DNA from 3 places in the Agathobaculum sp. TL06 genome. Region 1 is predicted to be linked to each of the others. Evidence: a T-box and tRNA genes for the amino acid it is inferred to sense, from the RefSeq annotation. Region 1 holds a T-box; the other regions hold tRNA genes.
The links. A T-box is a leader RNA that pairs with one kind of tRNA and senses whether it is charged. The one in region 1 lies ahead of ACYQ3S_RS11485 (valine--tRNA ligase), so its partner is inferred to be a tRNA-Val.
Positions count from the first base shown of each region.

Region 1 (3,225 bases):
TGGAGCCGGACATGGTAAGCCGTGCGTCATACTCCTTGGGCGTGACGCCGGAAATATCGGTATAATCCGAAAGCCAGGAAAGCGGCAGTTTCATAACAGATAAGCGCTCCTTTATTATTTGAAAGTAAGGGTACCGCGCAATGTAGCGCGTTTGCGCCGTCAGGCGCGCATTTTACTTTTCGATCGAAACTGTAGATTCGATCGAGTATATCAAAATTGCTCCAAAAACCGCACGTCGTTCTCATAGAACAGGCGGATGTCGTCGATCTTGAAGCGGCCCATGACCATGCGCTCCAGGCCGATGCCGAACGCGTAGCCCGAGTATTCCTCCGGATCGATGCCGCTCATCTCAAGCACCTTGGGGTGTACCATGCCGCAGCCGAGGATCTCGATCCAGCCCTCGCCCTTGCAGAGCGGGCAGCCTTCGCCGTGGCAGCGGTAGCACTGGATGTCCATTTCCGCCGACGGCTCGGTGAACGGGAAGTGGTGCGGACGGAAGCGGACGACCGTGTCCTCGCCGTACAGCTTTTTGGCGAACAGTTCGAGGATGCCCTTGAGGTCGGACATGCGGATGCCCTTATCGACGACCAGGCCCTCGATCTGGTGGAACAGCGGGGAGTGGGTCGCGTCCACCGCGTCCGAGCGGTACACACGGCCGGGCGCGATGATGCGGATGGGCGGCTTTTTCTTCTCCATCGTGCGCACCTGCATCGGGGAGGTCTGCGTGCGCAGCACCACGTTGTCCGAGATATAGAAGGTGTCCTGCGTGTCGCGCGCGGGATGGTCCTTGGGGATGTTGAGTGCTTCGAAATTGTAGTGGTCAAGCTCGACCTCCGGACCCTCCGCGATCGAGAAGCCCAGGCCGAGGAAAATTTCCTTGAACTCGTCCAGCACGATGTTGAGCGGATGCTTTTTGCCGATCACGACTTCCTCGCCCGGCAGGGTCACGTCGATCGTTTCGGCTTCCAGCTTGTGCGCGAGCGCGGCCTGCTCAATGACCTGCTTCTGCTTTTCGATGATGGTTTCGATCTCGGCGCGCACGTCGTTGATGAGCTGGCCTACGGCCGGGCGCTCCTCCGCGGCAACGTCCTTCATACCCTTGAGGAGCGCGGTCAGCTCTCCTTTTTTGCCAAGGAACTTGACGCGCGCCTCGTCAAGTGCGCGCGGGTCCGCGGCGGCGGCAAGCTGTTCCTTTGCGGACTGCAGGATGCCTTGCAGCTTTTCTTTCATGGTTGCCTCTCCTTTTTATATGAAAAATCAGCGTTTGGGACAAAATAAAAGCCTTTCGTCCCATGGATTAGGGACGAAAGGCGTAAAAGCAGCTTCCGTGGTACCACCCTGATTCCCAGCCGGAGCCGGGCGCTCATTGAACGCCGGTAACGGGGCGTCAACCCGCCTGCGCCTACTGGAAAAGCCGTTCAGCGCCGGTGCTCGCAGGGGAACTTCGCGTCATGCCTCTTTGGGCGGCTTGCAGCCAAAGGCCGCCTTCTCTGAAAAGAGGGGAATGGCGTTACTTTCCCTGTTCATCGCAGTTTGGTATTCATAGACAGTAATATTAAACCACATCTTTCGGGGAATTGCAAGCGGAAGACACGGTTTTTTTGACAGACGGGAAAGAGGGTGTGCCGCATCGCTTGACAAATCCGCGGTTTTTGGATATACTATTAAAGTTAATATGCAAAATGCGATGAAAAAGAGGAGTATTCCCGCTTCGCGCGCTGCAGAGAGAGGGCGGTTGGTGCAAGCCCTTGGGCGGAGGGAAGAAAGTCGCTTTGGAGCAGGAGGCCGAATGCCAGTAGGCTGTCCCGTCCCGCCCACGTTACGGGCAAACGAGTGCGCGGCGGCATTGCCGCGAATTCAGGTGGTACCACGGAGCACGCTTCGTCCTGTACGGACAGCGTGCTTTTTTGTTTTCCGCAATCAAACCGAAAAGGAGACAGACCAATGAGCGAACTGCCAAAGACCTACGACCCGAAATCGGTCGAGGACAAGCTGTACAGCTTCTGGAACGATTCCGGCTTTTTCCACGCCGAGGTCAATCCGGACAAGAAACCCTACACCATCGTTATCCCGCCCCCGAACGTGACCGGCCAGCTCCACATGGGCCATGCGTTCGATGAAACGCTGCAGGACATCCTCATCCGCACCAAGCGCATGCAGGGCTATGAGGCGCTGTGGATGCCCGGCACCGACCATGCGGGCATCGCCACCCAGATCAAGGTGGAGGAGACGCTCCGCAAGGAGGAGGGCAAGACCCGCTATGACCTCGGCCGTGAGAAGTTCCTCGAACGCGTGTGGGACTGGAAGCACCAGTACGGCAACCGCATCATCAGCCAGCTCAAAAAGCTCGGCTCCTCCTGCGACTGGGAACGCGAGCGCTTCACTATGGACGAGGGCTGCTCCAAGGCCGTGCGCGAGGTGTTCGTCAACCTGTATGACAAGGGCCTGATCTACAAGGGACACCGCATCATCAACTGGTGTCCGCACTGTGCGACCGCGCTTTCGGACGCCGAGGTTGAGTACGAAACCCAGCCGGGCAAGCTGTGGCACATCCGTTACCCGCTGGCGGACGGCTCGGGCGACCTGGTGGTTGCCACCACCCGTCCGGAGACCTTTATGGGCGACACCGGCGTAGCCGTCAACCCGAACGACGAGCGCTATCAGCATTTGATCGGCAAGACCTGCATCCTGCCCATCATGAACCGCGAAATCCCGATCTTCGGGGATGAGTATGTCGATATGGAATTCGGCACGGGCTGCGTCAAGGTCACGCCCTGCCACGACCCGAACGACTTCGAGATGGGCCAGCGCCACGACCTCGAGCAGATCCTTGTGTTCAACGAGGACGCGACCGTCAACGAAAACGGCGGCAAGTATGAGGGCATGGACCGCTACGAGTGCCGCAAGGCGGTTATTAAGGATTTGGAAGATGGCGGCTATCTCGTCAAGACCGAGGACCACGAGCACAACGTCGGCACCTGCTACCGCTGCGGCACGACCGTTGAGCCGATGACCTCGGCCCAGTGGTTCGTCAAGATGGCGCCGCTGGCAAAGCCCGCGATGGACGTGGTACACGAGGGCAAGACTAAATTCGTGCCGGACCGCTTCGCCAAGACCTACCTGCGCTGGATGGAGAACGTGCATGACTGGTGCATCTCGCGTCAGCTCTGGTGGGGCCACCGCATTCCGGCGTTTTACTGCGACGACTGCGGCGAAATGACCGTC
Region 1 is NZ_BAAGGY010000018.1:26,456-29,680, reverse strand. It holds gene pheT (phenylalanine--tRNA ligase subunit beta) at 1-94, opposite strand, end outside; gene pheS (phenylalanine--tRNA ligase subunit alpha) at 211-1,230, opposite strand; T-box leader at 1,297-1,536, opposite strand; T-box leader at 1,679-1,892, shown strand; gene ACYQ3S_RS11485 (valine--tRNA ligase) at 1,945-3,225, shown strand, end outside.

Region 2 (3,225 bases), on a different contig from region 1:
ACGCTTCCGCATCGGCCATATTTGCGAGGAGGAATAAAATGTATCACACGGGCGAATTCATCGTTTACGGGACCAGCAGCGTCTGTGAGGTGACCGCGGTGGGACAGCCTGCTTTCGCCAAGGACGAGGGCCGCCTTTACTACACCCTCACGCCCGTATACGGCACGGAAACCATCTATATACCGGTCGATTCCCCGGTGTTCATGCGTCCGGTCATTTCCAGGGAGCAGGCCGAAGCGCTGATCGAATCCATCCCCGCTATTGAGGAGGATAGCTTCACCACCCACAGCCTCCGGCTGGCGAGCGAGCACTACCAGGCCGCGCTGCAGAGCCACGACTGTCATGAGCTGGTGCAGCTGATTAAGACGGTGTACGCCAAATCCCGGCGCAACGGCCGGCGCGTCAGCCAGATCGACCAGCGCTACCGCAAGCGCGCGGAAGATCTGCTGCATAGCGAACTGGCGGTCGCTCTCGGTATCCCGCTCAAGGAGGTGCAGCCCTATATCGCCCGCTCAATCGCATCGCACAAGACATGCGTTCACGCATAACAGAAACCCTGCCGCAGCCGCGGCAGGGTTTTTTCAGCGCCGCCACCGAACAGGACGGCGTTTGTTCACTTTCAGGCTTTTTTGGAGCTTGCGGATGCACCCTCTGCACACCCGTTTGCCCCTGAAATCGACGACCTCCAGCGACTCGCCGCAGAACAAGCATGCCGGCTGGAATTTGGTCAGGCGGATCTCGCCGCCCTCCACGCTGATCTGCAGCAGGTCGTCGCGCGCGATATCCATGGTCCGGCGCAGCTCCATCGGCAGTACGATCCGCCCCAGATTGTCCACTTTTCTCACAATCCCCGTGGCTTTCATATTTATCACCCAGTATCAGTATACCGCCTGCGGTTTTATCTGTCAATTATAAACATCTTTTTGATAATGCAGTATCAATTCGATTACATTACCCTATACTAAAAGGGTGATGAAAATGATAGCAACAGCCGAACGCATCAAGACGCTGCGTGAAAATTTCGGCCTGTCGCAAGCCGAGCTTGCGAGCCGCCTGGATATCACGCGCTCCAGCGTGAACGCCTGGGAAATGGGCATCAGCGTCCCCAGCACACAGTATATCGTCGAACTGGCGCAGCTTTTTGGGGTGTCGACCGATTTTATTCTCTGTGTGCCGCAAACGCAGACCATCTCCATCGACGGCCTGACGGGCGATGATATCGCCCTGGTCCACCGGCTCGTCACGCACCTCCGGCGCAAAAACCAGCGTCCCGAATGAACGCGGGACGCGGTTCTCCGTCCTCAGAGAACGAAAAAAACCGTCACTTTCGTGACGGTTTTTCACTGGTGGGGTTGGCGGGGCTCGAACCCACGACCTCTCGCGTGTGAGGCGAACGCTCTGACCAGCTGAGCTACAACCCCATTCCTCTGGCTGCCTGATTATTATACCAGAACCGAACGGGGTTTGCAAGCCTTTCTGCGGTCAAGTTTTATTGTTTTTATCCAGCCGCCCCATCAGCGCCACGATCAGGGCAATCACGATCAGCACGGTAAAAATGCCCGCCATGCCCTGCCCGAGCAGGACAACCGCCGTCCATACAGCCTCATTCATCCTTTACGCGCCCCTTTCTCACATGAAAAATCCAAGGATCACGCCGCCGGCCACAACCGAGGCGATCTGCCCTGCGACGTTCGCGCCCACCGCGTGCATCAGCAGGTGGTTGGTGCAGTCGGCCTGCATGCCGAGCTTTTCGATCACGCGCGCGGACATGGGGAAGGCCGATATGCCCGCCGCGCCAATCATGGGGTTGACCTTGTTTTTGCAGAACAGGTTGAGCACCTTGGCAAACAGCACGCCGCCGATCGAATCCAGCACGAACGCGATCAGCCCCAGGCACAGGATGAGCAGCGTTTCCTTTGTCACAAACTGCGCCGCGCGCATGGAAAACGAGATTGTGATGCCCAGCAGCAGGGTAATCAGGTTGGCCAGCTCATGCTGCGCGGTTTTGGACAGGCTCTCCAGCACGCCGCACTCGCGGATCAGGTTGCCGAACATCAAAAAGCCCACCAGCGACACGGACGCGGGCGCGACCAGTCCGGCGACGATCGACACCACGATTGGGAACAGGATGCGCGTGCGGCGGCTGACCTGACCGGCTGCGTAAGGCATTTTCATCGCGCGGTCCTTTTTTGTCGTCACCAGCTTGATCGCAAACGGCTGGATGATCGGCACCAGCGCCATATAGCTGTACGCCGCAACCGCGATCGCGCCGACATAGCGCGAGCCGAGCACCTGCGACACCAGGATCGAGGTCGGCCCGTCCGCCGCGCCGATGATACCAATGGAGGCCGCGTCGATGATGTCGAAGCCCAGCAGCGCGGCCGCGATGATGGTCAGGAAAATGCCGACCTGCGCCGCCGCGCCGAACAGGAACAGCTTGGGGTTTGCCAGCAGCGGGCCGAAGTCGATCATCGCACCGATGCCGATGAACAGCAGCAGCGGGAACGCCTCGCTCGCCTCGATACCGGCTTCAAACAGCCATTGGATGATGCCGTTTGTCTCGCCCACGCCCTGCGTCATCTGGTCGATCACGCCGGAAAGCGGCAGGTTGACCAGGATCGCGCCGAAGCCCATGGGCAGCAGCAGCGACGGCTCATACTGCTTCTCGATCGCCAGCCAGATCAGGAACCCGCCGACGCAGTACATCACCACCTGCTGCCAGGTGATCGAAAGCAGACCCTCATACAAAAATTCCATATTACCGCCCCCTATACATAATATATGGCAGAATCTCCGTTCCAGACGCCGTTTTCCGGACCCTGGGATGCCTCCAAAAAACAAACAGACCTGCGTCTTCCCACAGGAAAACGCAGGTCTGGTCATTTCAGGCAACAGCCAGAACGGGATCGCACATCCCGCCATGCTTGTTGGCGCTGCCGCGCGGCATGCCGCGCCGACTACTCCCCTTTGTTTAAGGATATCTTACCATCGGTCCCGCCGGGGTGTCAAGCGGAAACCCGCAAAGGTTTCGCTAAGGTTTATCGGGGTCAGTAGCCAAAGGCGCCGTCCTCCAGCACCCACTTGCCGTCTGCGCCGCGGTACAGGGTGAACGAGTAACCGTCGGCCTCATCGCGCCATGCGCCTTCGCCGAAGCGCGCGTCGCCTATGACGGTAATCACATTGTCGATCGTCAGGCCGTCCTGCTGCACGTTATCCTGCAGCACG
Region 2 is NZ_BAAGGY010000019.1:22,057-25,281, forward strand. It holds gene ACYQ3S_RS11750 (CarD family transcriptional regulator) at 39-548, shown strand; gene ACYQ3S_RS11755 (AbrB/MazE/SpoVT family DNA-binding domain-containing protein) at 582-863, opposite strand; gene ACYQ3S_RS11760 (helix-turn-helix domain-containing protein) at 979-1,278, shown strand; tRNA gene ACYQ3S_RS11765 (tRNA-Val) at 1,345-1,421, opposite strand; gene ACYQ3S_RS11770 (hypothetical protein) at 1,483-1,611, opposite strand; gene ACYQ3S_RS11775 (sodium ion-translocating decarboxylase subunit beta) at 1,630-2,757, opposite strand; gene ACYQ3S_RS11780 (M56 family metallopeptidase) at 3,048-3,225, opposite strand, start outside.
Region 2: it encodes a tRNA-Val, which carries the amino acid that the T-box ahead of ACYQ3S_RS11485 (valine--tRNA ligase) is inferred to sense. The anticodon was not compared.

Region 3 (3,225 bases), on a different contig from region 1:
TCGCATGGGCAATATGGCTTTCCGATCTATATAGAAGGGGAAGGGATTTCCAAGAATACGCCGGTAGCCGTAGAGGTGCGGGGTCTGTTTCGGGACGGACTACTGGGAAAAATTTCTGACGCCGTGTAACCAACGCGCTACTTCCTCCATAGTATGAAGTGAAATCTTTGATAGGAGGAAATAACTTATGTGTTCTTCTAATTCTCTTTGGGGCGAAAACAACTGGTGGTGGATCATTATCGTGGTCATCCTGATCTGGATCTGCTGCTGCCAGAACAACAATGGATACAGCGATATGAACAACTGCGGAAACAACTGCGGTTGCTGCTGCTGAACCTGCCACGACATATAAGGGAATAGGGCCTGCGCGGCGCCGTTTTATGAAACGGCGCCGTTTGCCTGTTTTGGGGAGTGAAAAATTTTTTGATAAAAATTGAAAAATCCTCTTGCCAAAACGGGAAAATTGGGGTAATATAAATAAGCGCTGTTCGTGAGGACAGCAAAATGAGGATTTTTTCTTTGGAGGAATACCGATTATGACCGCAGGCGAATTTCGTAATGGCGTTACTTTTGAAATGGACGGTCAGGTGCAGCAGGTTATCGAGTTCCAGCATGTAAAGCCGGGCAAGGGTGCTGCTTTTGTTCGCGTCAAGATGAAGAACGTGATCACCGGCGCTGTCACCGAGCGTTCTTTCAATCCGACTGATAAATATGAAACCGCATATGTAGAGCGCCGCGATATGCAGTATCTCTACAACGAGGGCGACCTTTACTACTTCATGGACAACGAAACCTACGAGCAGATCCCGATTGGCAAGGACACGCTCGGTGACGATTTCCGTTTTGTCAAGGAAAACGAAAACGTCAAGGTTTGCTCCTATAAGGGCAGTGTGTTTGCGGTAGAAGCCCCGCTCTTTGTTGAGCTGGAGATCACCGAGACCGATCCGGGCTTCAAGGGCAATACGGCGACCAACACGCTCAAGCCCGCAGTGGTTGAGACCGGCGCTACGGTTCAGGTTCCGCTGTTCATCGAACAGGGCGAGCGCATCAAGATCGATACCCGTACGGGCGAGTATCTCGAGCGCTGCAAGAACTGATTGCACAAGCGGATACGGACGGTATGCTTACCGTCCTTTCCATGGACATTTAGCTCAGCTGGAAGAGCATCCGCTTGACGTGCGGAAGGTCGGCGGTTCGAACCCGTCAATGTCCACCATAAAAGCCGTTTCTGACGAAACGGCTTTTCTTTGTAAATGGGATAAAAGGAAGCGCGGCACGCCGCGCTTCCTTTTTATGTTGTTTTGGTATCGCTTTTTTTCAGCCACAGCAGGCTGGCAACAAGACCCAGAAGCAGGTAAAAGCACGAACTGATAAGGAATGCCGCCGCACTGCAGTCCATTGGCTCGATCGGATGGTGGGAACACATCCCGAGACTGAGCAGAGAGAAAGGAAAGTACACGCCGAAGCCCTTGACCAGCGCGGGCAACCCGCAAAATCCACCAAGGATGCCCGCGGCAACGGGAACAGCAAACGACCGGATGACCAGCGCAACGCAAAGCAGCAGCGCCGCCTGCACCGTGAGCGCCCACCAGCCGCGGAATACCCAGTAGACCAGCGCAAATGGAACAGGATCGGTCAGCCCCGCAAGCTTACCGCTGATTACGAATAGCATGCCGATGAAAAGTTGCGTGAGCAGCGTCAAAAAGGATACGACGGAAAGCTTGGAAACCAGCATGACGCTGACAGGGATCGGCTGGGTCATCACGGTGTTCCAGTTGCGGTTCAGATGTTCCAGACGGCAGACATAAGCGCAGTAGACGCCGGTCAGGGCAGGAGCGAACAGCGTACAGTAAAACAGGGCGTGCTGTGTCCAGAGCGAATACCACTGGTCCGTGAGCAGGCCCAGGTTATTCAAATAATTCGCCGTCCCCAATCCTGCGGACACGATGGGGAGAATGATAAGCGCGAGCCAGATAAACGAGCGATGCAGCTTGCGAAATTCTGCATAGATTGCGCGTAACAGCATAGTTTAGACCTCCTTCCGGATAAAAAGCACACGGCCAACCCCATAAATCACCAGAAAATATGCGATCAGGCAAAGAAAGCCGCTGAGATTGAAGTCGATGAAGTAATAATCTGAGATACGGGTCGACGCGTCCCATGCCATGCCGGTGTTATACAGGAGCGCGTAATACGCCCATATGAAAGCCTTTTGAAAGCTGGGCGGGAAAAACAGGGAGAACAGTCCGATAAACGAGCCGATCAGTCCGACAATCATGCCGATCATCTGATTTTGTATCTGCAGGGACAGGACAAGCTGTAAGAGCAGGATCGCCAGGGTTGTGACCCAACTGGAGAAAAAATATTCCGCCAGCTTTGTCACCGGCGGGCTTCCGGCAAAACCGCTGCAGATGCCGAACAGCAGGACAACCGCCATTTGCACGGCGAGAAAACCGGTCATGTATGCGGCGCCGCAGATCAGCTTCGCGTCGAACAGCGAACCGGTTGGCTGCACGGTTTCAAGTAGCTTGAGGGTTTGCCCCTTATGCTCAATATCAGCCAGACGGGAGGCGACCACGGCCGCGATTACAGGCGTCATCATGGCGTTGAGCATGGGGAAATTATACAGGATCATCGCCCAGCCCTGCTGCAGCTCCCGCTCCGACAGCGCGCGGAGGCTGTACAGCCCCCAGGCGAGCTGCGCCGCCAGCATAACCAGCAGGGGGAGCCATAACCGGCGACGCCTGCATTTGAAAAACTCCATTTTGAGCGCTTTCATAAGCTTGCCGCCCCCTCCGTCAGTTCCAGGAAAATATCCTCCAGGTTTTTGCGGCGTTCTTCAATACGGAGCACGCCAATCCCGTTGTCAGTCAGCAGGGCGACGCAGTGCGCGACTTTTTCGTTTTCCAGCGGCGGCAGGATAAGCTCGTCGGCATCCAGGTCATTGACCACGCCGTCATGGGTCAGGATCGCCTGCGCCAGCGGGTTGTTGAGCGTGCGAAGCGCCAGATGATGCTCGCTTTTCTCGTGGAGACGGTCGATCGTATTTTGGTAGACCAGTGCGCCATCCGCGATTACGCCCACATGGGTCGCCATCTGATCGATTTCGCTGAGCAGGTGGCTGGACACCAGCACGGTCATGCCAAAGCGGCGCGGCAGATCGCAGATCAATTCACGCATTTCCTGAATCCCCGCAGGGTCCAGACCGTTGGTTGGCTCGTCGAG
Region 3 is NZ_BAAGGY010000001.1:132,427-135,651, reverse strand. It holds gene mtaB (tRNA (N(6)-L-threonylcarbamoyladenosine(37)-C(2))-methylthiotransferase MtaB) at 1-129, shown strand, start outside; gene ACYQ3S_RS00630 (hypothetical protein) at 188-334, shown strand; gene efp (elongation factor P) at 534-1,097, shown strand; tRNA gene ACYQ3S_RS00620 (tRNA-Val) at 1,141-1,216, shown strand; gene ACYQ3S_RS00615 (ABC transporter permease) at 1,292-2,026, opposite strand; gene ACYQ3S_RS00610 (ABC transporter permease) at 2,030-2,779, opposite strand; gene ACYQ3S_RS00605 (ATP-binding cassette domain-containing protein) at 2,776-3,225, opposite strand, start outside.
Region 3: it encodes a tRNA-Val, which carries the amino acid that the T-box ahead of ACYQ3S_RS11485 (valine--tRNA ligase) is inferred to sense. The anticodon was not compared.